One region of the Stutzerimonas stutzeri genome, then DNA from elsewhere that is predicted to be linked to it. Evidence: predicted binding sites of a transcription regulator. Region 1 holds the regulator's gene; each other region holds the start of a gene.
The links. Region 1 encodes FliA, which starts transcription of late flagellar genes. Its sites were predicted from a motif close to CTAAAGTTTNNNNNNNNNNNGCCGNTAA; they were not measured.

Region 1 (7,164 bases):
GAACCGGGAATGGCCGAAAAGTTGCAAAGGTCTCTGATAGAAGCGGCACAGCGTCAAGAAATGCTCGGCAAGCCTGCAGTTTTGCTGGTAGCCGGCCCGGTTCGGGCGATGCTGTCGAGATTCGCGCGTCTGGCGGTGCCGAACATTCATGTTCTGGCCTATCAGGAAATACCGGACAACAAGCAGGTCACCATCGTTTCGACGGTGGGTCAGAATTAACCGAGGGTACAGGCCATGCAGGTCAAACGTTTCTTCGCCGCCGATATGCGCATCGCCATGAAAATGGTGCGTGACGAGCTGGGCGCCGATGCCGTGATCATTGGCAATCGCCGGGTGGCCGGCGGCGTCGAGCTGACTGCCGTGCTCGATTACCCGATGCAGTCCGCTCCGGCCGCCAACAAGCCCAACCCGGCGCTGGAAGCCGAGCTGCGCAAGACCCAGGCTCGCCTCGCCAATGCCCATGCTGAGCTGAGCGCTGCACCTCGCGCGAAGATGCAGGATCGTCAACTGGTTGACGAGAAGCCCGCTGCCGCGGCGAGTAAGCCGCAGCCTGTGCCTGTGGCCGAAGCTGCTGGCGCGGTCGACACACGTGCGATCGAGGCGATGCAGTCGGAACTGCACGGTCTGCGTGAGCTGATCGAAGTCCAGCTCGGCTCGATTGCCTGGGGGCAGGAACAAAGCCGCCGTCCGCAGCAGGCCGGCCTTTGGCGTCGCCTGCAACGGCTGGGCTTGCCGGCCGAGCTATCGCGTAGCCTGTTGGAAAAGGTTGCCGGGATCAACGAGCCTCGCCAGGCTTGGCGGATGGTGTTGGCCTACCTGGCTCAGGCAATCAAGGTAAGCAAGAACGAACCGCTGGAAGAGGGTGGCGTGATCGCCCTGGTAGGCCCGGCAGGTGTCGGCAAGACCACGACGCTGGCTAAGCTCGCTGCACGCTACGTATTGAAATACGGCGCGCAAAACATCGCGCTGGTCAGCATGGACAATTATCGGATCGGCGCACAGGAGCAACTCAAGACCCTGGGCCGCATTCTCGATGTACCGGTCGTGCAGATCGACCCGAGCCAGTCGTTGAGCAAGACGCTGGCTCCGCTGGCACGCAAGCGGGTGATCCTCATCGATACGGCCGGCCTGCCTGCCAGCGATCCGACGCTGCGCATGCAGCTCGAAGCGTTGTCGGATCGTGGTGTGAAATCGAAGAATTATCTGGTGCTGGCCGCGACCAGTCAGAGCCAGGTGCTCAAGGCGGCGTGGCACAACTATCGTCGCTGCGGCCTGGCCGGCTGTATCCTGACCAAGTTGGATGAGGCCGGCAGCCTCGGTGATGTGCTCGGGCTCACGATCAGCCAGCATTTGCCGATAGCGTACCTCGCCGACGGGCCCCGGATTCCGGATGACCTGCACCTTCCACGCAGTCACCAACTGGTCAGTCGTGCGGTGAGTTTGCAGTCCGGTGAGGAACCGAGCGAGGAAACCATGGCCGATATGTTCGCCGGGTTGTACAACGGTTCGTCAAGGCGGGCCGGATGAAGTTGCGACAGCGGTACCTGAATGAATCAGATGCGTGCCATGCGGGCGCATCGACGGCCGCAAGGCCCCAGCAAGATATAGGCGTGTGAACATGGGTATGCATCCCGTACAGGTGATTGCGGTGACCGGCGGCAAGGGTGGCGTCGGCAAGACCAACGTGTCGGTCAATCTTTCGCTCGCGCTGGCCGATCTGGGTCGGCGTGTAGTGCTGCTCGACGCCGATCTCGGTTTGGCCAACGTCGACGTTCTGCTGGGGTTGACCACCAAGCGCACCTTGGCCGACGTCATTGCCGGCGAGTGTGATCTGCGCGATGTGCTGATCCAGGGGCCAGGCGGCATCCGTGTGGTGCCGGCCGCTTCGGGCACGCAGAGTATGGTGCAGCTTTCATCGCTGCAGCACGCGGGTCTGATTCAAGCATTCAGCGATCTGGGCGACGAGCTCGACGTGCTAATCATTGACACTGCGGCTGGCATTGGCGATTCGGTGGTCAGTTTCGTACGGGCTGCGCACGAGGTGTTGCTGGTCGTTACCGATGAGCCCACTTCGATCACCGACGCCTATGCTCTTATCAAGCTGCTTAACCGCGACTATGGAATCAGCCGCTTCCGCGTGCTGGCGAACATGGCGCATGCGCCGCAGGAAGGTCGCAACCTGTTCGCCAAGTTGACCAAAGTTACTGAACGGTTTCTCGATGTGGCGCTGCAGTACGTGGGCGCCGTGCCGTACGACGAGGCGGTGCGCAAGGCAGTACAGAAGCAGCGTGCGGTTTATGAGGCGTACCCGCGTTCGAAATGCTCGTTGGCGTTCAAGGCTATCGCGCAGAAGATTGATACCTGGCCACTGCCCGCGACGCCGCGTGGTCATCTCGAATTCTTCGTAGAGCGGCTCATAAGCCCCGCTTCTCAAAGCCACGAATGACAGGTGCCGGATCCGCTATGTATTACAGCAAGGCTCAGGCAAAGGATGCGCAGTACCGCCTGATCGATCAGTACGCGCCGTTGGTCAAGCGAATCGCTTACCACCTTTTGGCGCGTCTGCCTGCCAGCGTGCAGGTAGACGATCTGATTCAGGCTGGAATGATCGGACTGCTGGAAGCAGCGAAGAAATACGACGCCGGCAAAGGTGCCAGTTTCGAGACCTATGCGGGTATCCGCATCCGCGGCACGATGCTGGACGAAGTGCGAAAGGGTGACTGGGCGCCACGCTCCGTGCACCGCAATTCGCGCATGGTCAGCGAGGCAATTCGTACTATCGAGGCGAAAACCGGGCGCGACGCTAAAGATCATGAAGTTGCGGCCGAACTTAAGCTAAGTCTCGATGAGTATTACGGCATTCTCGGCGACACCTTAGGCAGTCGCCTGTTCAGCTTTGACGATCTGCTGCAGGAGGGTGAGCACGGCGAGTTCGAGGATGACGCCGCCAGTACCCACCCGGAGCCCTTTCGTGACCTTGAGGATGAGCGCTTTCAGCAGGCTTTGGCCGATGCTATTGCGAACCTGCCCGAGCGTGAAAAGCTGGTGCTGTCGCTGTACTACGACGAAGAACTGAATTTGAAGGAAATTGGGCAGGTGCTGGGGGTCAGCGAGTCGCGCGTGAGCCAGTTGCATAGCCAGTGTGCTGCGCGGTTGCGTGCACGTCTCGGTGAATGGCGCGCCAATTGACGATTGTTTGCGGTATGACGTGCTCGGTTTGCTGAGGCATTTTGGGACTTACGGAGGTCGACTTGGACAAGAACATGAAAATCCTCATCGTCGATGACTTCTCGACGATGAGACGAATCATCAAGAACCTCCTGCGTGATCTGGGGTTCACCAACACCGCCGAGGCGGATGACGGCACTACCGCACTGCCGATGCTCAAGAGCGGCAACTTCGACTTCCTGGTCACTGACTGGAACATGCCGGGCATGAGCGGTATCGATCTGCTGCGCACCGTGCGCGCCGACGAACGCCTCAAGAACCTACCGGTACTGATGGTGACGGCCGAAGCCAAGCGCGATCAGATCATCGAAGCGGCACAGGCCGGGGTTAATGGCTATGTGGTCAAGCCTTTCACTGCCCAGGTGCTCAAGGAGAAGATCGAGAAGATCTTCGAGCGCGTCAACGGCTGAAGCAGCAACGCCGCGAGGGCACTATGACGCAAGCAGACCAAAGCCTGGCAGAGTTCGAAGCGACTCTGAAGACTCATGCACCCAAGTTGATCGAAAGTCTGCAACAGGGCCGCTTCGATGAAGCGACGCAGATGTTCAACGAACTCAATCAGGTGCGCAATCACGGGATCTACCTGGAGGTTGGCAAGCTCACGCGTGAGCTGCACAACGCCATCGTCAAGCTCGAGATGGATACATGCGCGACCGGAGGCGATCCGTCACCGATTACCGACGCGACCGATCGGCTGTCCTATGTGGTTGAGATGACCGAGAAGGCCGCCAATCGCACCATGGACCTGGTGGAGGAGTCCGCTCCGCTGGTGAACTACGTGAGCTATGAGGCGCAGAGCCTGACGGCTGATTGGCAGCGCTTCATGCGCCGCGAAATGAACGCCGAGCAGTTCCGCGACCTGGTCAAGCGCATCGACCACTATCTCCAGCGCAGCATGAACGATGGCTCACAGCTGTCACAGAACCTCAGTGAAATCATGCTGGCGCAGGATTTCCAGGACCTGACCGGTCAAGTGATCAAGCGGGTGACTCGTCTCATCACCGAACTCGAAAGCAACCTGCTCAATCTTGTGTTGATGGCAGGGCAGGTTGATCGTGTGGCTGGAATCCAGCACGACCGCGAAGCGATGCGCGCCGAGCAGGAAAAGCAAAAACAAGAAAAAGAACCTTCCAAGGGTGAAGGTCCGCAGATGCATGCCGATATGCGTGAAGATGTCGTTTCCGGCCAGGACGATGTCGATGATCTGCTTTCAAGCCTGGGCTTTTAGGGGAAGTGAATATGAGCTTCGACGCCGATGAAGAAATCCTCCAGGACTTCCTGGTAGAGGCCGGCGAGATTCTCGAACTATTGTCCGAGCAACTCGTGGAGCTGGAAAGCAGCCCTGATGACACGGGGTTGCTCAATGCGATTTTTCGCGGGTTCCATACGGTCAAGGGCGGTGCAGGCTTCCTTCAGCTTCATGAGCTTGTGGAGTGCTGCCATATCGCCGAAAACGTCTTCGACATCCTGCGCAAGGGTGAGCGTCGCGTCGATTCCGAACTGATGGATGTCGTTCTGCAGGCACTCGATGCCGTGAACGAAATGTTCAGCCAGGTTCGCGAGCGCGTCGAACCGACTCCAGCCTCACGTGAGCTGCTCGCTGCTCTAGCGCGTCTGGCTGAGCCGGCTGCCGCCAATCCTCCGGCGGCGCCGGTCGAGGCTCAGATCCCTGCCGAGGCCGAAGCTGTCGATACCGAGTTCGAACAGCTGCTCGATGCCATTCAGTCGCCCGCCAGCGTGCCGGCAGCAGCCGAGGCCGAACACGCTCCGGTAACGGACGAGATTACCGACGACGAGTTCGAGTCGCTGCTCGATCAGTTGCATGGTAAAGGCCAGTTCGCTGCCGCAGCAGACGCGACGACACCCACCGAGCCGGACGCGGTCGCCGCGCCGGTCAGTAATGAAATTACCGATGACGAGTTCGAGGCGCTGCTCGATCAGCTCCATGGCAAAGGCAAGTTCGAAGCCGCTCCGGCCGCTGCGCCAGTAAGCGCGGCGCCAGCGAAGGCCGGTGACGAGATCACCGACGACGAGTTCGAAGCCTTGCTCGATCAGCTGCACGGCAAAGGCAAGTTCGAGCCTGCCGCTGCCGATGTGGCAGCTGTCGAACCCGCGGCGCCTGCACCAGTCAAGCCGACGCCCAAGCCAGAGCCCGCTCGCGCTGCAGCTCCAGCTAAGGCGGCAGCGGTCAGCAAGCCTGCCGTTGCGGCGCCGGCTGAGAAACCGCCAGCCGAAGCCGAAACGACGGTGCGCGTCGATACTGCGCGCCTCGATGAAATCATGAACATGGTTGGTGAGCTGGTGCTGGTGCGTAACCGTCTGGTACGCCTGGGCTCCAACAGCGGCGACGAGGCCATGGCCAAGGCTGTGTCCAACCTCGACGTGGTAACTGCCGACCTGCAGAGCGCGGTGATGAAGACCCGCATGCAGCCGATCAAGAAGGTTTTCGGCCGTTTCCCGCGATTGGTCCGTGATCTGGCGCGCAGCCTGAAGAAAGAGATCAATCTCGAGCTGGTCGGTGAAGAAACCGACCTCGACAAGAACCTCGTCGAGGCGCTTGCCGACCCGCTGGTGCACTTGGTGCGCAACGCGGTCGACCATGGCATCGAAATGCCTGAAGAGCGCGAAGCCGCTGGCAAGCCGCGCACCGGTCGGGTCGTGCTGTCCGCCGAACAGGAAGGCGATCACATCCTGCTGATCATCAGTGATGACGGCAAGGGGATGGACGCCAATATCCTGCGCGCCAAAGCGGTCGAAAAAGGCATGCTGGAGAAGGACGCAGCGGATCGCCTGAGCGATCTGGAATGTTACAACCTGATCTTCGCGCCTGGTTTCTCGACCAAGACCGAGATTTCCGACGTGTCTGGCCGCGGTGTCGGCATGGACGTCGTCAAGACCAAGATTTCCCAGCTCAACGGTACCGTCAACGTATTCTCCACCAAGGGCCAAGGCTCGAAGGTGGTGATCAAGGTGCCTCTGACGTTGGCAATCATGCCGACCCTGATGGTCATGCTCGGCAATCAGGCCTTCGCCTTCCCGCTGGTCAACGTCAACGAGATTTTCCACCTCGATCTTTCGCGCACCAACGTAGTGGACGGCCAGGAAGTGGTGATAGTGCGCGACAAGGCACTGCCTCTGTTCTACCTCAAGCGCTGGCTGATCCACGATGCGTCTCAGGAAGAGCAGCGTGAAGGTCACGTGGTCATCCTCAGTGTCGGCAACCAGAGCATCGGCTTTGTCGTCGATCAGCTGGTGGGTCAGGAGGAGGTGGTCATCAAGCCGCTGGGCAAGATGCTGCAAGGTACGCCCGGGATGTCCGGCGCAACCATCACCGGCGATGGCCGCATCGCTCTGATTCTCGATGTTCCGAGCATGCTCAAGCGGTACGCACGCCGGATTTGATTCAGTCAGGCAGCGCTGCCCACAGAAGGGCGCGCTGCCGCTAGGAGTGATGTATGGCAGTCAAGGTCCTGGTCGTCGACGATTCCGGCTTCTTTCGCCGGCGCGTCTCGGAAATCCTATCCTCTGATTCCAATATCCAGGTCGTCGGCACCGCCACAAACGGACGTGAGGCGATCGATCAGGTGCTGGCGCTCAAGCCAGATGTCGTGACCATGGACTACGAGATGCCAATGATGGATGGCATCACGGCGGTGCGGCAGATCATGCAGCGTTGTCCGACACCCGTGCTGATGTTCTCCTCGCTGACGCACGAAGGCGCACGAGTCACCCTCGATGCGCTGGACGCCGGCGCCGTGGACTATCTGCCAAAGAATTTCGAGGACATCTCGCGCAACCCTGAAAAGGTCAAGCAACTGCTGTGCGAGAAGGTCCATACCGTATCGCGCAGCAATCGCCGCTACAGCACGTTCTGCACGTCGAGTGCCAGCGTGCCGACTGTGCCTCCGCGTGGTGCTACATCGACACTGGCGGCGT
Region 2 (7,164 bases), 1.1 Mb from region 1:
CTGACCTGTCGCCCTGCTCAGACGCGGAACGCGCCGATCAGCTGCTGCAGACGTCCGACCAGCTGGGACAATTCACGGCTCGCCTGCTCGGTATGCCCGGCACCCTCGGCGGTACGCTGGCCGGCCTCGTTGATCGCGACGATGTTGCGATCGATATCGTGCGCCACGGCAGTCTGCTGCTCGGCCGCTGCCGCGATCTGCTGGTTCTGATCGACGATCAGCCCCACGGCACCGAGGATGTTCTCCAGCGCCTGCTCGACCTGTCCTGACTGGCCCACGGTATCTTCGGCAAGCGTATGGCTGGCATGCATGGTCTTCACCGCCGCGCCGACGCCATTCTGCAAACGCGCGATCATCTGCTCGATTTCTGCCGTCGATTTCTGCGTCCGCTGCGCCAGCCCGCGCACCTCGTCGGCCACCACCGCAAAGCCGCGCCCCTGCTCACCGGCACGCGCAGCCTCGATGGCTGCGTTGAGTGCCAGCAGGTTGGTCTGCTCGGCAATCGTCTTGATCACGTCGAGCACCTGACTGATCGCCTTGCTGTCGCCGGCCAGCTGATTGATCACTTGCACCGACTGCTCGATTTCACTGGCCAGACGCTGGATGCCACCCACCTGTGCCACCACCAGCGCCCGTCCGCTGACGGTTTCCTGGTTGACGCTCTGTGCACTGCCCACGGCCGCCTCGGCACTGCTGGCAACCTCCTGGGCCGTGGCAGACATCTCGTTCATCGCCGTCGCAACCTGTTCGATCTGGCCACGCTGCTCGGAGACGGTCTGGTTGCTCTCGCCGGAAACGCTTTCGACCCGCTGCGCCTGGCGCTCGACCTCGGCCACCGTCTGGCCGACCCGCTCGATCAGCTCACGAACCTGCGCCACGGTGGTATTGAACACCTGCCCCAGCTCGCCGAGTTCATCGCGGCTCTGCACCTGATAGCGCACAGTCAAATCGCCGGCCGCAACCTTGCCCATGATCTTGCCCAGACTGTGCAATGAGGCGCGCGTTGACGCATAGAAACCGGCGTACAGATAGGCAACCAGGCAGAGCACGATGGCCACTGCCGAGATCAGCAAGGTCATCAACAGGCGCTTCTGCTCCAGCCGTTCGGCAAGCTCAACGTCGAGGAACTCCAGGATGGCGTCGTTCAGCTCGTAGGTCTTGGCCATCTGTGCGCTGATGCGCTCGTAGAACTGTTCCCAAGGACGATCCAGCGCATCGGCCATGATCACTTCGTCCTGCAGGATGTCGCTGCTCGCCTGCAGCGACTCGCGGCTGGCAGTGGCGAAGGAGTCGAGCTTACGACGCGCGGCCTCGCTGGCGCCGAAAGCATCCTGCAGTTGCGCGGCGTATTGCGCCTGCTGCTTCTCCAGCTCGAGCACGAGGTTGTCCAGCGTGTTGCTGGCATCAGAGTTCAGATACCCCTGCCCGAAGGTGTACGAGCCCACCGCACGCCCCTCGCCGAGCGATGCACTGATGGCCGGGGTCACCGTAGTCAGCAGCTCGGCCAGCAGGCGCACCTCACGCTCGAGATCTTGACTGAGGCCCGACTGCCCAGCCACGAGCTTGATCATCACTTGCGACTGCCCCAACAGCGTTTCCGCCATGGCGGCCTTGGACTGCAGCGATTGCTCGGCCTGAGCGGCGCTCAGCCCCGCAACCAGCTCATCGCGGCGCGCATTGAATTCGGCTATCTGCTCTGGCGCATCGCCAACCGGCGCAAGGGCCTGCAGCTGTGCTGCCAGCTCGCCTTCAACACGGTTCAGGCGGGTCTGCAAGGCCTCGACGTTGCCGGTCTGGCCGATGATCGATTCGATCCGCACGAGGTCCTTCCAGTCCTCCATGCTACGCCGCACCAGCAGTGTCGAGCCGAGCAGCTCCAGGCTCTGCAGCTCGGTGCGGGTACCAACGAACGTCCGATACGAATCACGTACCAGATAGTAATTGCTCAGCAGCATGGGAACGAAGAACAGGACACTGACCAGGCTGAACTTCATGCCGAAGCTCAGGCGGTTCATGAACGCGATCGCGGGATACAACAGACTATTCACACGACGTCTCCCAATTTTATTGGTTTTGGCTTACACGCAATTGCAGCGCGCAGCAGGGCTCGTCAGAGAGTGCATCTGCCCGGGTTATACGGGATATCGGTAAGGGAATTTGTAACTTAAGGTAATGGCTAAATGATAGCCAGCAGACCCATGCCCTCCATTCGCTCAGCGAGCTGTCTGGCCCGCGGGTTGTAGCGCTTGGATAGAGAACGGCCATACAGCGATTTTATGGCCGCTTATTCAGCTATGCCGGCGCTTTGCTCGGCTCAGGCGAAGATGGTCAGGACGGCGATCACGGCGTACCAGAACACCCGGGTGCGTACCAGCAACGCGGCGATTTCGTCGAGCCGGGCGATACCCGCCTCGCCATCGATCACAGGCGACAGGTCAGCAGCCATAGGACCAGCATCGGCCAGCAGCCGACGCGCCGGCGCGTCCCAGCTGAGCAGTTCGTGCAGTAACGCTCGGTTGACGGCGACGAAGTTGCCGACCAGGGCGAAGCTGCCCAGCAGCACCCGCACCGGCAGCCAGTCGAATGCATGCCGCAGCTGATCGGCGCGCTCGCGCAACCCTTCGCGCTCGGCATGTTCGCCGCACAACGCCAGCAGCCGGTAGGCCAGCGCCGCCATCGGCCCCAGCAACAGGTACCAGAAGATGACGGCGAAGAAGCCCTCGTAGCTCTTCCATAGCAGCCGCGTTTGCACCGCCTGCAGCAGACTGGGTGGGTCCTGACCCAGCAAGCCGAGATCACGTTCGGCGGCCAGCGCCGCGGCCTCCTGATCGCCGCGCCGCCAGGCATCGCGGAACGCGCCCAGTTCGGATTTCGCGTGGCCGCGACCGAGGCTGTAGAGCAATACCAGCAAATGCAGCGGAAGGCTCAACCAGCCGTACGACAAGGGCTCCAGTGCTGCCAGCAACAGCCCGAGCAGCAGCACCGGCAGGAGCACCAGCAGGAGCAACGCAAGCCAGGGCGAATGCTGTAAGCGCGGGCTGGTCTCGGCTTGGCGCAGCCGCGCCAGCAAGGGCCCGTCATGTTGCAGGCGTGGCCGCCAATCGGAAAACTTGTCCACCAGCAGCACGAGCAGGATTACCAGAAAACTCATCAATCTTTTCCTTTCGTCAGCAGGTAATGAAAGCTGCGCGCAACCGCTGCCAGTCGAATGCCGGCCCGGGGTCGGTCTTGCGTCCGGGGGCGATATCGCTGTGGCCACATACCCGCTCGGGCGTGATGGCCGGATAGGCGCTTTGCAGAATCCGGCAGAGTTCGATCAGCGCCTGATACTGCGCCTCGCTGAAGGGTTGATCGTCGGTCCCCTCCAGCTCGATGCCGATCGAGAAATCATTGCAGCTCTCGCGTCCGTCAAAGCACGACACACCGGCATGCCAGGCACGATCCAGAGAAGAGACGAACTGAGTGATCGCGCCATCACGCTCGATGAGAAAATGCGCCGACACCTGCAGCTCGGCAATCTCTTCGAAGAAAGGATGCTCAGAGCGCTGCAGTACGTTCTGGAAGAACTGCTGAACCTTGCCGGTTCCGAACTGCCCCGGCGGCAGGCTGATGTTGTGAATCACCAGCAGGGATATCTCGCAGGCCGGACGCTGGTTGAAGTTCGGTGACGGGCAGTGGCGGACGCCATGACACCAGCCGGTGGCGCAATCCAGATGCATTGTGAAGGTCCATGCTGACGGCAGGCCCGCAGGCTAGCGCCTGCAAGACGACGCCTGCAAGCGCAGCCGCAGCAGTTGGCAATTGCAGTTACAACCTGAGTGGCGCGCCGGTTACTCGCCGCTGCCGGCCAGGCGGCGTGCAGCAGCCTTTTCCTCCCGCCGCGAGGCCAGCCGATCGGCCAGACGAGTCGGTTCGGGCAGGCGATAGCGCGTCAGGTAGCGCATTACCAGCTCGGGGGCCGTGGCGATGCTGACGCGGTTGCCAGGCGAGATGATCAGCGGCCGCACCTTGTCCTTGCTGCGCAGTACGCAGCCGATCACTTCGCCAGTCTTCTTGTCGCGCAACGCCACCTGCGCACCGCGCATCAGGTCGAGTTCATCATGCTCGCCTGTGAGCAGCTTCTTCGCCACGCCGATGGTGGGCAGGCCGGTCACCACGCCCAGATGCGCGGCGATCCCCAGGCGCCGAGGATGGGCAATACCGTGGCCGTCGGAAAAGATCAGATCGGGGACTGCAGGCAGTTCGGCGAGCGCTTGCAAGACTGCCGGTAGCTCGCGAAACGACAGCAGGCCGGGAATGTAGGGCATGTTGGTCGGAACTCGCGCCAGGCTGCTGCCGACCAGTTCGAGTGTATCGGCATCCAGCAGCACCGCGGCTGCGCGGGTAATGCTGCCGCCTTCTTCAAAGCCCACATCCACCCCGGCAATCAAGCGCAATGGGGGAAAGTCGTCCTGCAGCCGCACCTGCGAGGCCAAGCCCTGTTGCATCGCTCGGGCGGCTGCCGGGCTGCCATCCCAATCGCCGAACGGGGCAACGGGATACGAATTGGTTTCGCTCATGATTTGCTCCTGTGCATCAGCGGTTCGACGCTATGCCGGTGCAACGGTTCAGCCTCGCCGTAGCAGTTCAGACTGGACAGCGCTGTGGAAAAATAGGACGCTCCAGCCGCCGAACGGCCGTTTTACCCTGTTATTCCACACAATAATTAGAATCGCATGCCCAACCTCGCCTCGATCAAACACGTCAGCATACTGGCCACCGAAGGAGTGTTCGCCTCGACGCTCATGCAGGCCAAAGATTTCTTTCACATGGCCAGCCTGCGCTATGGCAAGCAGCTCGGCCTTGACCTCACCCCTGCTTTCGAAACCCGCCTGGTCAGCCCCGACGGCCATGGCGTAAACACCTTCAGCGGCACAGGCATAGCGGTGGACGGCCTGCTGAATGCAGCGGATATGGTGATCCTGCCGGCCTTCTGGGGTGATTTCGATTCGCTCTGCGCGCAGTACCCGGAAGTCTCCCCCTGGCTGCGTGAGCGCCACGCTGCCGGCAGCGTCATCTGCGGCGAAGCCACCGGAGTCTTCTGGATGGCCCAGGCTGGCCTGCTGGAGGGTCGGGAAGCAACCACGCACTGGCGCTTCGCCAATGACTTCGCCGGACGCTTTCCCGGCGTGACCTTCAGCGCCGACAAGCACCTCACCGACAGCGACAACCTCTACTGTGCCGGCGGCACGACCTCGGCCTGCGACCTGTACATGTACCTGGTGGAGCGCTTCTGCGGCGCGCATGTAGCCCAAGGCATGGCCCGCGATGTGCTGTTCGAATTGCAACGCAGCTACAGTCCGGGCCGGCTGGGTTTCGGCGGGCAGAAGCTGCACCTGGATACGCGAATCCTGCAGATCCAGGAGTGGCTGGAGGCGAACTTCGCTGAGAAATTCCGCTTCGAGGATGTTGCCCGTCAGCATGGCATGAGCATTCGCAATTTCATGCGGCGCTTTCAGGCAGCCACTGGTGACAAGCCGCTGCATTACCTGCAGCGGCTGCGCATCGAGACGGCTAAAAGCCTGCTCGCCACCACAGGCAAGAGCATCAAGACCATCAGCTACGAAGTGGGATACGACGACGCCAGCTTCTTCGCCCGCCTGTTCCGCCAGCACACCGAGCTGTCGCCCAATCACTATCGGCAGAAGTACCGGCCAGAGTCATAGGGACAGACGCGGAAAGCCAAGGGGCTGCTATCTCGTAGAGGTGACGTCGAGCGGGATGGCTTACAGAAGCAGTCTTCCAACCGCTCGCAGCCGATTCGCGGTCGAGACGGCTGCTACAAAGGCGAAGTGCCGATGCTCCGTGGCCGCGAAGAACTGCTCCTCGCGGCCAAAGTCTTGTCAGGGCTTGTGCGGCCGCGACAGGTATTCGTGGGATTGCATCTCCAGCAAGCGGCTCAAGGTGCGCTGGAATTCGAACTCCAGGCGGCCACCGGTATAGAGGTCCTTGAGTTCGACCTCAGCGGAGATGATGAGCTTGACGTTGCGGTCGTAGAACTCGTCCACCAGATTGATGAAGCGGCGCGCCATGTCGTCCTTGGCCACGTTCATCTGCTCGACGTTGGCCAGCAGGATCGCGCCGAATATCTTGCCCAGTTCGATGTAGTCGTTCTGGCTGCGGGGTCCGTCGCACAGCTCACGGAACTCGAACCAGGCCACGTCGTTGCCGGTCTTCACCGCGCGGATCTCGCGGTTTTCGATCATCAGCCCGTCATCGTTGACCACCCGGCAGTTTTCCGGGAGCAGGCTCTTGAAGCTGCGCTCCAGGCTCTGCTCCGCCTCGGTGTCGAGCGGAAAGTGGAACAGTTCGGCCTGTTCCAGGGCTCGCAGGCGGTAGTCGATGCCACTGTCGACGTTGACGATCTCGGTGTGCTTCTTCAGCAGCTCGATCGCCGGCAGGAAGCGCGCACGCTGCAGGCCGTCCTTGTACAGACCGTCCGGGACGATGTTGGATGTCGCCACCAGGCTGACGCCGTTCTTGAACAGCTCGTCGAGCAGCGTGGCGAGGATCATCGCGTCGGTGATATCGGACACGAAGAACTCGTCGAAGCAGATCACTCGCGACTCATCGGCGAAGCGTTTACCGATGATGGTCAGCGGGTTCTTCTCGCCCTTGAGGGTTCTCATTTCCTCGTGCACGCGTTTCATGAAACGGTGAAAGTGCGTACGCGTTTTCTGCTTGAACGGCAGCGCATCGAAGAAGGTATCGACCAGGTAGGTCTTGCCGCGGCCAACGCCGCCCCAGAAGTAGATGCCTCTGATCGGCTCCTGCTGTTTCTTGCCGAACAGCTTGCCGAGCAGGCCGCTCTTGCTGCGATCGTCGGCCACCAGGTCGTCATACAGACGCTGCAGATGACGCACCGCGTTTTCCTGGGCCGCATCGTGGAAGAAGTCAGGACGTTTCAGGTCGGCCTGATAGCGCTCAAGAGGGGTCATGGCGGAGTCTGGGTAGTGAAACGGGGCCGACACTTTAGCCGCGCCCTCGGTGGTTGGCAATTTACTCAGGTCGTTCAAGCGTCAGCCCTCGTGGCACACCCGTTCATGGAGATCGTCGCGAGGCAGCGGAACGCAGCCAGTCGGTGCGTTCCGCCTTGGCAGCAGCGCCTTACTCGACCAGTGTGGC
Region 3 (7,164 bases), 1.4 Mb from region 1:
TGCCACCTGATGCTGCAAGCGCATTGCTCATCTCCCCCTTCCGGATGACCCGGTGCCGTTTCGATTGGCGATGCAGTTGAGACGGGGCGCGGCGCGGCGCGTTCCCTTTCTGGACCGCTCCAGGCGACCGTTTACGTTGCAAACCATGTAGTGCGCCATGCTTTCTCTCCACCAGGCAAAGGCGCAAAATGGCTGGCTCTCCGCTGCTCGTCGAAGGACGTCATGGCTACCGCCAATCTGCGCAAGGGTTATCTGCTGGGGCTCGCCACGTTCAGCATCTGGGGCATGTTTCCACTCTACTTCAAGGCACTCGAACAGTACGGCGCGCTCGAGATCGTCACCCAGCGGGTGATCTGGTCGGCGGTGTTCGGCTCGCTGGTGCTGCTGGTCTGGCGCCATCCGGGTTGGTGGCGCGAATTGTTAATGCATCCGCGACGCCTCGGCGTGCTGGGCATCTCCAGCGTGCTGATCGCCGCCAACTGGCTGATCTACGTCTGGGCGGTGAACCACGACCGGATGGTCGAGGCGAGCCTGGGCTACTACATCAACCCGCTGATCAACGTACTGCTCGGCATGATCGTGCTGCGCGAGCGGCTGCGCCCGCTGCAGTGGTTGGCCGTGGCGATGGCCACCGTAGGCGTCAGCCTGCAGCTGCTGATGCTCGGCGAATTCCCCTGGATTTCCATCGTGCTGGCGCTGAGCTTCGGCAGCTACGGCCTGCTGCGCAAGCTGGCGCCGGTAGCCGCATTGCCTGGCCTGGTAGTCGAAACCTGGCTGCTGCTGCCGGTGGCACTGGTCTGGCTGTTCTGGTTCAGCAGCGGCACCAGTACGGAGCCTGCGTTCTGGACCAGCACCGACGCGCTCTGGCTGATGGCCGCCGGGCCGGTGACGCTGATCCCGCTGCTCGGCTTCAACGCCGCGGCGCGTCATCTGCCGTACTCGACGCTGGGCTTCCTGCAGTATCTGACCCCGACGCTACTGCTGATCCTCGCCGTGCAGCTGTTCGACGAGCCGTTCCCGGTCGACCGCCAGCTGGCCTTCTTCTGCATCTGGGCGGGGCTTGCGGTGTACAGCCTGGACGCCTGGCGGGTGATGCGCAAAAGCGCCGGCTAAGCATGTCGGCGACGGGCTAGGACTTCTCGGCCGGCTGCAGCTTGAGTTCGACCATCAGGTCGTCGGCCAGGGTTTCCAGGCGCTGCTGCAGTATCTCCAGCGACAGGTCGCTGGGCACGGCCAGCCTCACCTCGGCACGGAACAGCAGCTCGCTGCTCATCGGTGCCGGCAGCACCTCGGTATCCAGGCTTTCCAGATTGACGCCATGCTCGGCCAGCAGACGGGTGATGTCGCGGACGATACCGGGGCGGTCGTTGCCGACCAGTTCCAGCTGGATTTCCTGCCAGCTCGTCGTCGGCTCCGTACCGCTGTGCGCCAGCAAGACGCGAATGCCTTGCGCCTCGAGCCCCTGTAGCGCCGCAGTCAGTTCGGCATGTGCCTGCTGCGGCACGGCCACCCGCAGAATGCCGGCAAACTGTCCGGCCATCCGCGACATACGGCTCTCCAGCCAGTTGCCGCCATGATCGGCGATGCACTTGGCCAGGCGCTCGACCAGGCCAGGCTGATCTTCGGCAATAACAGTGAGAACGAGGTGATCCATGGACTGCTCCTGTACTGGGAAAGCGCTCGCGCGTTAGCGAAGGCCCATTAGGTATAGCAGGCAGTCGCCTTGAAGACAGCCCGGCGTCATCCCTACGCATCGCTGCAAGGGCGGAAGACCGGCTCTTTCGGCGGACTGATTTTCGCCGACGCTTGATGTAGTATCCGGCGACTCGGACTACAAGAAACCAAATTGTCTGTCGAATTAGAAGAACCAAGTGAGGCGAGTAATGACTGAGCGCGTTCAAGTCGGTGGCCTGCAGGTCGCCAAAGTCCTGTACGACTTCGTGAACAACGAAGCGATTCCCGGTACCGGCGTCGATGCCGCCGCCTTCTGGGCTGGCGCCGACAGCGTCATCCACGACCTGGCGCCGAAGAACCGCGCCCTGCTGGCCAAGCGCGACGAGCTGCAGGCACAGATCGACGCCTGGCACCAAGGCCGTGCCGGTCAGGCCCACGATGCCGCGGCGTACAAGAGCTTCCTGCAGGAGATCGGCTACCTGCTGCCGGAAGCCGAAGACTTCCAGGCCACCACCGAGAACGTCGACGAAGAAATCGCCCGCATGGCCGGCCCGCAGCTGGTGGTGCCGATCATGAACGCGCGTTTCGCCCTGAACGCCGCCAACGCCCGCTGGGGCTCGCTGTACGATGCCCTCTACGGCACCGACGCGATCTCCGAAGAAGACGGCGCCACCAAGGGTCCGGGCTACAACGAGATCCGCGGCAACAAGGTCATTGCCTACGCCCGCAACTTCCTCAATGAAGCCGCACCGCTGGAAACCGGCTCGCACGTCGATTCCACCGGCTACCGCATCGAAGGCGGCAAGCTGGTCGTTTCGCTGAACAACGGCAGCACCACCGGCCTGAAGAACCCGGCCCAGCTGCAGGGCTTCCAGGGCGATGCCAGCGTGCCGATCGCCGTACTGCTGAAGAACAACGGCATTCACTTCGAGATCCAGATCGACCCGGCCAGCCCGATCGGTCAGACCGATGCGGCCGGCGTTAAGGACATCCTGATGGAATCGGCGCTGACCACCATCATGGACTGCGAAGACTCCATCGCCGCCGTCGACGCCGACGACAAGACCATCGTCTACCGCAACTGGCTTGGCCTGATGAAGGGCGACCTGGTCGAGGATATGGAAAAGGGTGGCAAGCGCATCACCCGCGCCATGAACCCGGACCGCGTCTACACCAAGGCCGACGGCAACGGCGAGCTGACCCTGCACGGCCGCTCCCTGCTGTTCATCCGTAACGTCGGTCACCTGATGACCAACGACGCCATCCTCGACAAGGAAGGCAACGAAGTGCCGGAAGGCATTCTCGACGGCTTGTTCACCAGCCTGATCGCGGTGCACAACCTCAACGGCAACACCAGCCGCAAGAACACCCGCACCGGCTCGATGTACATCGTCAAGCCGAAGATGCACGGCCCGGAAGAAGTCGCCTTCGCCACCGAGCTGTTCGGCCGCGTCGAGGACGTCCTCGGCCTGCCGCGCAATACCCTCAAGGTCGGCATCATGGACGAGGAGCGTCGTACCACGATCAACCTCAAGGCCTGCATCAAGGAAGCGCGCGAGCGCGTGGTGTTCATCAACACCGGCTTCCTCGATCGCACCGGTGACGAAATCCACACCTCCATGGAAGCCGGTCCGATGGTCCGCAAGGCGGCCATGAAGGCCGAGAAGTGGATCAGCGCCTACGAGAACAACAACGTCGACGTAGGCCTGGCCTGCGGCCTGCAGGGCAAGGCACAGATCGGCAAGGGCATGTGGGCCATGCCTGACCTGATGGCCGCGATGCTCGAGCAGAAGGTCGGCCACCCCATGGCCGGCGCCAACACCGCCTGGGTACCGTCGCCGACCGCTGCCACCCTGCACGCCATGCACTACCACAAGATCGACGTGCAGGCACGCCAGGTCGAACTGGCCAAGCGCGAGAAGGCGTCCATCGACGACATCCTCACCATCCCGCTGGCGCAAGACACCAACTGGAGCGAGGAAGAGAAGCGCAACGAGCTGGACAACAACTCGCAGGGCATCCTCGGCTACATGGTCCGCTGGGTCGAGCAGGGTGTTGGCTGCTCCAAGGTACCGGACATCAATGACATCGCGCTGATGGAAGACCGCGCGACCCTGCGTATCTCCAGCCAGCACGTGGCCAACTGGATGCGTCACGGCGTAGTGACCAAGGATCAGGTGCTCGAAAGCCTCAAGCGCATGGCGCCAGTGGTCGACCGTCAGAACCAGGGCGACCCGCTGTACCGCCCGATGGCGCCGGACTTCGACAACAGCGTGGCCTTCCAGGCTGCCCTGGAGCTGGTCCTCGAAGGCACCAAGCAGCCCAACGGCTACACCGAGCCGGTGCTGCACCGCCGCCGCCGCGAGTTCAAGGCCAAGAACGGCCTGTAACCCGCAACCCTGCTGCATAAAGAGCCGCCCTACAGGGCGGTTTTTTTATGCCTCGAATCCGCCGAACGGTTCTCAAGTTCGTATGGTTACAACCGATAACGTGACCCGAAAGCCGTTTCCAGTCACAATATTGCTAATGGCTGGCATTTGGCCATAACCGCAACTTCCGCAGTACCTGCAGCCCGCTCTGGAGTCGATGCATGCTGAAGAACTTCTCGCTGACCGCGAAGCTTTCGCTGGTGCCCGCCGTGGCTCTGGTCGGACTCGTCCTGTACGTGGTCTATACCTCGCTGCAGCTTTCTGCCACAGACTCGCGGCTGGTCCGGCTGGAAACCCGCAGCTACCCGACCCTGGAAAAGGCTGACGCGGTGATTTTCCAGTTCTCCCGCGTGCCGGCGTTGCTGAACAACGCAGTGGCGGCTGGCGAGCCCAGCGTGCTCGACGAAGCGCGCGAGGTGCTGCAGCAGATCGACACCCAGCAGCAGGCTCTGGCCAGCCTGCTTAGCGATCAGCGCCAACAGCATCAGGCCCTGGGCGACTGGCGCAAGGCTGTGCGCGACTATGCCGACAATGCGCTCGCCGCCTCGACCAAGCTGATTGATGGCAGTGCGTCGTTCGATGATCTGCGGCCGAGCCTCGACCGCATGGCCAGCGACCTGGCCCAGGCGCAGAAACAGGGCAGCGACTTTCGCGCGCAGGCCTACGACAGCTTCCAGCAGACCCTGGTAGAGACTCGCGAAGCCAACGCCGACACGACGCGGCTAGGCATCATCCTGAGCCTGGTACTGGTCGTGCTGGTCAGTCTAGGCGCCTGGCTGGTGATCCGCAGCGTGATGGTCAATATCCGCGGCGTGATCACTTCGTTGCAGTCAATTGCCCGCGGCGATGGCGACCTGACCCAGCGCGTGAATGTCGAGTCCAACGACGAAATCGGGGCGATGATCGAGCTGTTCAATAGCTTTCTCGACAAGCTGCAACGCACCATTCGCCAGATCATCGATGCCGCCACACCGCTGGGCCAGGTCTCGAAGGAGCTGTACAAGCTCACCCAGGGTTCGGAAGAGAACGCCAAGTCGCAGCAGCATCACACCGACTCGATCACCCGCGACATCCTCACCATGACCGGCAGCATTCAGGAAGTGGCGCAGCGCTCGCAGCAGGCTTCCGACGAAGCCAATTCCGCGGCACGTCAGGCGGCCACCGCGCGCGAACACGTCGGCAGCCTTTCGAGCGGCATCAGCGACCTGGGCGACAGCGTGATGGGCGCGGTCAAGGCGATGGAGCAACTGGAGGAAGAAACCCAGGAAGTCGGCTCGGTACTGACCGTGATCCGCAGCATTGCCGAACAAACCAATCTACTGGCCTTGAACGCCGCTATCGAAGCCGCCCGTGCCGGCGAGCAGGGCCGCGGCTTTGCCGTGGTAGCCGATGAAGTGCGCAACCTGGCACAGAAGACCGCCGCCTCCACCGCAGAGATCCAGCAGATCATCCAGCGGCTGCAGAACAGCGCCAACACCGTACTCAATGTGATGACCAGCAATGGCGAGAAATCCCGGGCGAGCATCCAACGCTCGGTCGAGGCCACCCAGCTGCTGGAAGCCATCGCCCGCACGGTCAACCAGATCGACGAACTCAACGCCGGTATCGCTCAGTTCACTCAAGAGCAGATCGGCCTGTCGAGTTCCATCCAACAAGAAACTCAAGTGTTGCAGCAGGACGCACAAGCAACCGCTAACGGCGCCGAAGCCACCGCCCGCCTTGGCGAGCAACTGGTGAGTACCGGAGACCACCTGCGCGCGGCCACGGGCCAATTCCGTGTTTAACGTTTTTTTGGAGCATCCAATGACTGCACTTCGTGTCGCCGGTCTGGCAGCTGTCTGCCTGGCCGCCACCCCTGCCTTCGCCCTGGAACAGGGTGAACATCGCTTCAACGGTTTCGGTACCGTTGGCTTCACCCACCTTGGCGGCGAAGACGACGGTCGCAGCTATGGCATTCAGGGCCAGACCAACGACTCCTGGCGCGGCGACCAGCTGTCCAAGTTCGGCGCCCAGCTGAGCTACGGCATCACCGATACGCTGGGCGTAACCGTCCAGGCCACCGCCAAGGCGCAGCAGGACGAATGGAAGGCCAATCTGGAGTGGGCCTACCTGTCGCTGCAGGCCAACGACCAGCTGATGCTTCGCGCCGGCCGCCTGCGCAGCCCGGTCTACATGTATTCCGAAAGCCTGGATGTCGGCTACAGCTACCCCTGGCTGCGCCTGCCCGATGAGGTCTACAGCCAGGTCCAAGTGACCAACTACGAGGGCATCGATGCGGTCTACACCGTGCCGCTGTCGTACGGCTCGGTGACCTTCCAGGTGGCTGGTGGCCAGGCGAAGAACCGTGACTACTACGCCTACGACGAGCAGTTCGATATCGATTACGGCAACCTCTTTGGCGCCAGCGTCAGCCTGTCCACCAACGATTTCGGCATGCTGCGCATCGGTTATGTCGAAGCGGATATCAAGACGGATATCACCGGCACCGTCGATGCGACCGCCATTGGCTTTGGCGCCAACGACCCCCTTTCCCTGCTCAACTTGAATAAAGAGAAGGGCAAGTTCACCTCGATCGGCTACCAGTACGACAACGGCACCTGGATCAGCAGCAACGAGTGGACCTCGCGCCTGATCGAGAACGACGGCATGGAAGCGATCGACTCCTTCTACCTGATGGGCGGCCGTCGTTTCGGCGATTTCCTGCCGCATGTCACCTATGCGCAGCTGGATGACAACGGTGGCCGTCAGAGCTCCTGGACTCTTGGCCTTAACTACCAGGCCGCGCCGACCGTGGTGGTCAAAGGCGAGTACAAGCGCGTCGATACCAAAAACGGCTATGACGGCGTGTTTACCCGCAGCGCGCAGGAGGTGTTCGACAATGAAGTGAACGGTCGCTTCGGTGGCCCAGTAGGCACTCCCGCCCGCAACTACGACGGCGACATCGTTTCCGTCGGCGTTGATTTCGTATTCTGAGGAGCGTCCCGATGAAAGCGTCTATTCGCATCCTTTGTTCCGCCGCGCTGCTCGGCATGGTTTCCCTGGCTCAGGCCGAGGTTGCCGT
Region 4 (7,164 bases), 2.0 Mb from region 1:
CCCGTCTGCACCATTGAAGCTGCCACCCATACGAATGCGCGCATCGGCCGCGCCTGACAGATCGGTGGTCGTGCCGCTCGAATCGGGGCTCAATGAAACAGCGAACGCATTGGCGGCGCCGCTTTCGGCACTGGTCAGCACCAGGTTGACCTGGCCATTGCTGCGCACCAGCGTGGCCTGCACGCCGAGGTAGGCAGTGGCGTTGATGGCCTTGGCCGCGTCGTCGAGAGTGGCGTAGCCGCTCAGATCGAAATCCTGCCCCTTGAGCGTCAACGTGCCGCTCAGGCTGCCGTCGACTAGCCCCTGCACCGCCACCTGCTGTTTGCTGGCCAGCTGCTCGACATAGAACTGATAGCTGCCGGCCTGCGCCTTGGCACCGACCGTGGCACTGACGTAGCCCTCCTGGCTGGTGGTGGCGCTGTTGACCAGCATGGTCGCCTTGCCGGTCTTCAACCCGGAGACGGCGGACTTGAAGGTCGTCAGGGAGGTGCGCAACTTGCTCAGCGCATCACGCTGAGTCTTGTAGTTGCTTTCGTTGCGATTGAGCCGGTCCAGCGAAGACTGAACTTCGTAGGTCGCCAGCTGCGTCGACATCTGCTTTATGTAATTCGAATCTATCGCCATTACCGATCCCCTTCCTGTGCTCTGTAGAGCAAGTTGAGTGCCAATTCACAAATGGTTGATTTATAAGCGTTTTAATCCACATGACGCAGAAGAAACGCTTCCGCCTGGCAGCCTTATGGGGAAACGGGGAAATGCCGTTTCCGCCTGGCTATGCGGCGCAACATCTCTGGGTAAAGGCGACGGTTTGAGGGGGAGCGCTTAAGGCGCATTGCAAAATATCGGCGGGAAGGTTGAGAGACTCTCGCCGATGGTCCTCGGGCGCTCGTGCGGAGCCCAACCCGGGCGCTCGGCGAACAGCATCCGGAGTCTGTTGCGTTCAGCAACTGTGGCGCCGGCAGGTGCCGGACAGCATGCCAACCGGCGGCCGCGCACGGCTCCCACAAGCATTCAGGAGCAAGCGGGCTACAGCAGCTCCGGGTGATGGATACGAGAGTTGGAACAAATCACGTATTACGCCCTATGGGCTTAGTACATCTGTGGCTGATAGAGCCGCGCATCATGACTACCCGCCAGCAGCTGGCCGAGGATCTCGTGATGCATGGCCAGCAGCTTGCCGTTGCGCTCGTTGATCTGCTGGCACTGACAGGCCAGTGCCCCGAGTTGCTGCCAGGACTGGGTAAGGCGCATGGCCTGCTCGGCAGGGTAGGAACCGAGCAGACGCTGCATGCCCTCGGCATCGGCCTGCAGACGGAAGGCACTCAGCACCTTGGCCCGGCGCTGGGCCCGCATGCCGATGGTTTCGACGCGCGTGGTGATCTGCAGATTGAGTCGATCAATCTCTACACTGTCACGCTCGAGCAGGAATGCGTAGAGCGCCTGCATCAGATCGCGCAGGGCCAGGTAATCCTCGCAATCCTGCACAAGGTCGCTGGCGACGACCGCAAGCAGCTTGTCGCGCTGGTTCACGCATCGCTTCCGCGGTGGTAGGCGAGCATGCTGCCGGCCAGCTCGGCGGGATCGCTGGAGATCTCACCGCGCTGCAGGGCCTGCTTGATCGCCGCAACCCGGTCGAGGTCGATTTCCGGCATAGCGCGCAGGGCGTCATGCATCTGCTCCAGCGGAAGGCTGGCAGGTTGGCGCACCAGCGCTTCAGCCGCAGGGCGTGCAGCGGGCTGGCGATTGGTGCTGGCCTCGGCGGCCGGTGTCAGGGCGGGCTTGAAATGCCGGCTGATTTCCATGATTGCGTTCCAACTCGGTGGTTACAGCCAAAGAGGCGACCGCTTGGGCGAAAACCTTAAATCTATTCTGCAGGGCACGGATGGACGGTGCGTCCGACGTTGCTGCGCCGGTCGATTCTGCCCCTTACCCAGCCCCATCGCAAAAACTCAGGCCATTCGATTACGCCACCAGCTCTGCGCGGCCAGGCCGTCCTGGATCTTCTGCTCCTGCTGCGCAAGCAGCTGCTGCCATTGCTGCATCTTGTCATCGATCATGTGCTCGACCACTTTCTCGCTGCGCATGGCCTGCAGCAGCTCGCGCTGAATACGCTCCAGCGCCTGCTCGGCAACCGCCAACTCACGGCGCTGCAGCTCCACCATCTTGTACAGGGTGGCCTTGTAACGCTGCTGGTTGTCGCGCTGCAGTGGTGTGCTCATCGGCACGGAAAAGCCGCACAGGCGGCTCAGGCCGGTGATGTTGTTGCGGTAGCGCTGGCAAAGGTTCTGCTGGTACTGCACGCGGCCGAGCATCTGCCGCACACGGTGGCTGCGCAGGCTGGCCAGGCGGCCGAGGGTCTCGATCTGCTGTTTCATCGCGGTTTCCCGAGGATGTTCTGCAAGGTGGCAACGCTGGCTTCCAGCTCGGCGGCCTCGCCGACGTCCTGACGCAGGAAGCGCTCGATGGTCGGCGCCAGCTGCACCGCGCGATCGGTCTTGATGTCGGCGCCCGGCGTGTAGCCACCGAGCGGGATAAGCTCCTTGATCTTCTCGAAGGTGCTGTAGCACTCCTTGAGCTGGCGCGCCGCGCCCAGGTGCGCCGGCTGTCCGACCTGGCTCATGCAGCGGCTGACCGAGGCGCACACGTCGATGGCCGGGTAATGTCCGGCTTCGGCCAGGCGCCGCGAGAGCACGATGTGGCCGTCGAGAATCGCCCGCGCGCAGTCGACGATGGGATCCTGCTGGTCGTCGCCTTCAGCCAGTACCGTATAGATGGCGCTGAGACTGCCGTTGTCGCTGGCACCATTGCCGGCACTCTCCACCAGCTCCGGCAGCATGCCGAACACCGATGGCGGGTAGCCCTTGGTCGCCGGCGGCTCGCCGAGGGCCAGGGCGATTTCGCGCTGGGCCATGGCATAGCGGGTCAGCGAATCGACCAGCAGCAGCACGTCGTGGCCCTGGTCGCGGAAGTAGGCGGCGATGCTGTGACAGAGTTCGGTGGCCTTCAGGCGCATCAGCGGCGATTCGTTGGCCGGCGCGACCACCACCACGGCCTTCTTCAGGCCCTCCTCGCCGAGCGAATGCAGGAGGAATTCCTGCACCTCGCGGCCACGCTCGCCGATCAGCCCGACCACCACCACATCGGCCTTGGTCTGCCGGGTAATCATGCCCAGCAGCACGCTCTTGCCGACGCCGGAGCCGGCGAACAGGCCGACGCGCTGGCCCTTGCCCAGGGTCAGGGTGGCATTGATCGCGCGCACGCCGACATCCAGCGCTTCGCTGACCGGCTTGCGCTTGAGCGGATTGACCGAGGGCAGCTCGGTCGGCAACGGGTCGCGCCCGCCGAGCTTGCCCAGTTCGTCCAGCGGTTCGCCGAGGCCGTTGACCACACGCCCCAGCCAGGACTCATCGATGTGCAGCTTGGCGTCATCCGGCGCCGGGAATACCCGCGAACCGGCCGTCAGACCGACCGGTTTCTTGAACGGCATCAGGTAGGTGATATCGCGATTGAAGCCCACCACCTGCGCTTCCAGCATGCTGCCGTCGCCCTGCTCGACATAGCAGCGTTGACCGGTCATGCGCTGGCAGCCGAGGCTTTCCAGCAGCATGCCGGAGACACGCACCAACCGCCCGCTGACCTTGGCCAACTGCACGTTGTCCAGCGAGCGCAGGGCCTCGTCGAGGCGGAAGCTGTCGCGCAGGGCCATCGGTCAGCCCTGCGCCGTGATGTGTTCGGCGAGGGTTTCCATGCACGAGTCCAGGCGTTGCTGGCAGCCGATATCAGCTTCGGCCTGCGCCGTCAGCACGCGGCACTCGCCGAGCGCCAGCTTGTCGTCCGGCACCAGGCGCCAGGCGCCGGCCCGCTCGGGCGCCAGCTCGCGAATACGCGCGCACTCTTCCGGATTGAGGTGGATACGCACCTCTTCTTGGTCTCCCGGCATGGCGTTGAGCGCCTCCTCGGCCAGGGTCAGCAACTGGGTCGGATGCAGGGTCAGCTCACAGCGAATCACCTGCCGTGCGACCTTCTGCACCAGCTCCAGCAGCTCCTCGCGGCGCGCCTGCTCGTATTCCTGACGAAAGCCTTCGAATGCCTCGATCAGGCGGTCCAGCGGGCGACCGGCCTCGTCGAACGCGCGGCGGCCCTGCTGGCGGCCCTCTTCCAGGCCCAGCGCCTTGCCATCTTCGACGCCACGCTGGAAGCCTTCGCGATGCCCCGCTTCGCGGCCCTGCTCCAGGCCTTCGCGGTAGCCCTTGTCGATGCCTTCCTGAAAGCCATCGGCCACCGCGCGCTGCAGTGCTGCCGGGTCGCCGGCGAAACCAGCCGCGGCCTGTGCCGGGGTCTTCACCCTTGGCGGAAAGCGGAACGGCCGCCAGCTGCGGTCGGCACCCTTGATCACCTTGACCGTCATGTCATTCCACCGTCTGTTCGCGGAACAGCTGCACCTGCAGCTCGCCATCGGCGGACATCTCGCGCACCACGGCCATGATGTCCTTGCGCACCTGCTCGACACGGCTCAGCGGCACCGGGCCCTGACGCCGGTTGATCGATTCCATCTGCTGCGCCTGGCGCTTGGGCATGGCGCCCTGAATGGCCTTGACCAGCTCCGGTTCGGCGCCTTTCAGCGCGACCACCCACTCGTCCAGCGGAATCACTTCCAGCAGGGTCTGCAGCACGTCCTGGTTCTGCCGCGAGAGGATGAAGAAGTCGTACATTTCATCCTCGATCTTGCCGACCAGCTCTTCGTTGTGCGCGCGTAGCAGCTCGAACATCTGGTCGCGATTGCCCTTGAAGCGGTTCATGATGTCCGCCGCCTGCTTGACGCCACGTACCTGCGAACCCTGGGTGCTGAGCACCTTGAGGCTGCGGTCGATCAGCTGCTCCAGCTCGGCGATCACGTCGCTGTTGACCTCCGAGAGGTTGGCGATGCGATACAGCAGCTCGTCCTGACGCTCGGCCGGCATGCATTCGAGTACCTCGGTGGCCATGCCCGGCGGCAGGAAGGCGAGGAACACCGCCTGCATCTGCGCGTGCTCCTTGGCGATCAGCGCAGCGAACTGCTTGGGGTCGAGCCATTCCATCTTGGCCATCTTGGCGCGGATTTCCTCGCCGTAGATCGAGTCCAGCAGCGAGCGGGTGATGTCACCGCCCAGCGCCTTGCCGAGCATCCCGGACAGGTAGGCACGTGAGGCGCCCTTGATGCTGCTCTGCTCCTTGTAATCGTCGAAGAAACGGCTGATCACATCGGAAACCATCGGCTGCTTGACGTTGGACAGTCGCGCCATCGCCTGGCTGATGCTGATGATTTCCTCGCGGGAGAAATTGCGCAGGATCCCGGCGGAAATCTCGTCACCCATGCTCAGCATGAGGATTGCCGCCTGGTCCAGCGAGCTGACCGAGCGCAGCTGCACCGGCCGCGGTTTGATCTCGCGGGACGACGCCTGGCTTTCTTCAGCCGGCTGGGTTGAGGTCTCTTTCATTGCGCCCTATCCAATGCTTGATGACTTCCGAGACACGCTCGGGATCGTTCTTGGCGAGCATCTGCAAATGCTCGATCTGCAGTTCCAGCCCCGACCCCGGCGCCGGCAGGCGGATTTCCGAGAGCGGGTTAAGTTCGCCGAAAATGTGCGGGCCACCGGCCTCACGCGGACTGGACAGGGCCGGCCGGCTATCGCCTTCCAGCGCGGCCGGTATGCCCGGCTCGACCAGGCTGCCCTCCAGCCCTTCGGCCTGCGGCAATGCCGCGACGCTGCGCTGGGTCAGGTTGCGTACCGCCGGGCGCACCACGATCAGCAGCAACAACAGGGCGACCAGCCCGGCAACGCCGATCTTGGCCAGCGCATGAATCTGGCTGTTCTCCCACCAGGGCACGACCTGTTCGATCGACTCCACGGCGGCGAAGGGCAACACGCTGAGGCTCAGCAGATCGCCGCGGTCCTGCTTGAAGCCGACGGCGTTGCGCACCATCGCTTCCATCTCGGCACGTGCCTCGTCGGTCCAGCCGCCCTCGGGCGCCGCCGCGGAGTTGAGCACTACCGCAACGCTCTGCTGACGCAGCGCGAAGCCGGCGTGCTTGACGTGCACCACGCTCTGGTCGTAATCCATCTGGCGAGTCGACTCCTCGCGCAGCGAGGTTGCGCCCTTGGTTTCGCCTATGCCCGCCGCGGGCTCCTCGCCCTCTTTCGGCGGCGCCACGGGGCGGTTGGCCAGCGAACCGGGAATGCCCAGGGCCAGCTGATCGAGCGCGCTCTCGTTGCGCAGTACCTCACTGCGCAGCCGCGGCGTCTCGCCATAGGACTGGAAGGTTTCTTCCTTCTGGCTGAAGTCGATATCGGCGGCGACGCTGATGCGGTAGTTGCCCAGGCCCAGCACCGGCGCCAGCACCTGTTCGATGTTGGCGGCCGCCTTCTGCTGATAGTCATCAACCGCCTGCCAGTTCTGCGCCGGTCCGCCGCCGACACTCAAGCCACGCGAGAGCAGCGCGCCGTACTGGTCGACCACGCCGACATCTTCCGGCTTGAGGTTGGGCACGCTGTTGGCGACCAGATTGATGATGGCGCCGACCTGATCGTGGGTGAGCTTGTAGCCCGGTTCCAGCTGCAGCATCACCGACGCCTTGCTCGGGGCGCGCTTGCTGACCACGAAGGAACTGTTCTCCTCCTGCGCCAGATGCACCCGCGCATGCTGCACGCCCTTGAGCGCCATCACCGTGCGCGCCAGCTCGCCTTCCAGGCTGCGCTTGAGGCGTACGTCCTGAACGAACTGGCTGGTGCCCAGCGGCTCTTCCTTGTCGAACAGCTCGTAGCCGGCCGGCTGCGCGACCTTCACGCCCTTGGCGTTGAGCAGCAGCCGTGCCTGTGCCAACTGATCCTCGCGGACCAGGATCTGGCCGCTTTGCGGATGGATGCGGTACTGCAGCGCTTCGCCGTCGAGCACCTGCATCACCTCGGCGGCGGGGAACGATTCGCCGGCACCATGCAGCGGGCGGAACGAACCGTTGTCGCGCCACAGATAGAAGGCCACGGCCACAGCCAGCGCCGCGGCGATGACCGCCATGCCGGCCAGCGTCACACGCGGATCGAGTTGCAGCCCACCTGCGGGCAACCTGGATTTGAGTTTCTGCAGCACGTCTTAGCTCTCTGGGCCGGTTACAGCGGCATTCGCATG

Region 2: SM130_RS03175 (methyl-accepting chemotaxis protein) is a predicted target of FliA. The motif match lies at 2,142-2,169, and genes of this name have one in related genera.
Region 3: SM130_RS01695 (methyl-accepting chemotaxis protein) is a predicted target of FliA. The motif match lies at 4,136-4,163, and genes of this name have one in related genera.
Region 4: flgM (flagellar biosynthesis anti-sigma factor FlgM) is a predicted target of FliA. The motif match lies at 1,835-1,862, and genes of this name have one in related genera.

The regions. Positions count from the first base shown of each region.
Region 1 covers NZ_CP139348.1:1,780,642-1,787,805, forward strand. Annotated here, with positions in the region: gene flhA (flagellar biosynthesis protein FlhA) at 1-219, shown strand, start outside; gene flhF (flagellar biosynthesis protein FlhF) at 235-1,527, shown strand; gene fleN (flagellar synthesis regulator FleN) at 1,619-2,446, shown strand; gene fliA (RNA polymerase sigma factor FliA) at 2,464-3,189, shown strand; gene SM130_RS08220 (chemotaxis response regulator CheY) at 3,264-3,638, shown strand; gene SM130_RS08225 (protein phosphatase CheZ) at 3,662-4,456, shown strand; gene SM130_RS08230 (chemotaxis protein CheA) at 4,468-6,630, shown strand; gene SM130_RS08235 (protein-glutamate methylesterase/protein-glutamine glutaminase) at 6,684-7,164, shown strand, end outside.
Region 2 covers NZ_CP139348.1:718,903-726,066, reverse strand. Annotated here, with positions in the region: gene SM130_RS03180 (TatD family hydrolase) at 1-4, shown strand, start outside; gene SM130_RS03175 (methyl-accepting chemotaxis protein) at 18-2,048, opposite strand; gene ampE (regulatory signaling modulator protein AmpE) at 2,315-3,151, opposite strand; gene ampD (1,6-anhydro-N-acetylmuramyl-L-alanine amidase AmpD) at 3,168-3,719, opposite strand; gene nfi (deoxyribonuclease V) at 3,831-4,559, opposite strand; gene SM130_RS03155 (GlxA family transcriptional regulator) at 4,716-5,705, shown strand; gene zapE (cell division protein ZapE) at 5,883-6,977, opposite strand; gene SM130_RS03145 (tryptophan--tRNA ligase) at 7,147-7,164, opposite strand, start outside.
Region 3 covers NZ_CP139348.1:385,089-392,252, reverse strand. Annotated here, with positions in the region: gene SM130_RS01715 (SDR family oxidoreductase) at 1-24, opposite strand, end outside; gene rarD (EamA family transporter RarD) at 223-1,113, shown strand; gene SM130_RS01705 (glycine cleavage system protein R) at 1,130-1,654, opposite strand; gene SM130_RS01700 (malate synthase G) at 1,884-4,064, shown strand; gene SM130_RS01695 (methyl-accepting chemotaxis protein) at 4,265-5,887, shown strand; gene SM130_RS01690 (hypothetical protein) at 5,907-7,076, shown strand; gene SM130_RS01685 (phosphate ABC transporter substrate-binding protein) at 7,088-7,164, shown strand, end outside.
Region 4 covers NZ_CP139348.1:4,579,354-4,586,517, forward strand. Annotated here, with positions in the region: gene fliD (flagellar filament capping protein FliD) at 1-624, opposite strand, end outside; gene flgN (flagellar protein FlgN) at 1,090-1,530, opposite strand; gene flgM (flagellar biosynthesis anti-sigma factor FlgM) at 1,527-1,802, opposite strand; gene SM130_RS21185 (flagellar FliJ family protein) at 1,950-2,375, opposite strand; gene fliI (flagellar protein export ATPase FliI) at 2,372-3,706, opposite strand; gene fliH (flagellar assembly protein FliH) at 3,710-4,408, opposite strand; gene SM130_RS21200 (FliG C-terminal domain-containing protein) at 4,410-5,477, opposite strand; gene fliF (flagellar basal-body MS-ring/collar protein FliF) at 5,449-7,125, opposite strand; gene SM130_RS21210 (flagellar hook-basal body complex protein FliE) at 7,146-7,164, opposite strand, start outside.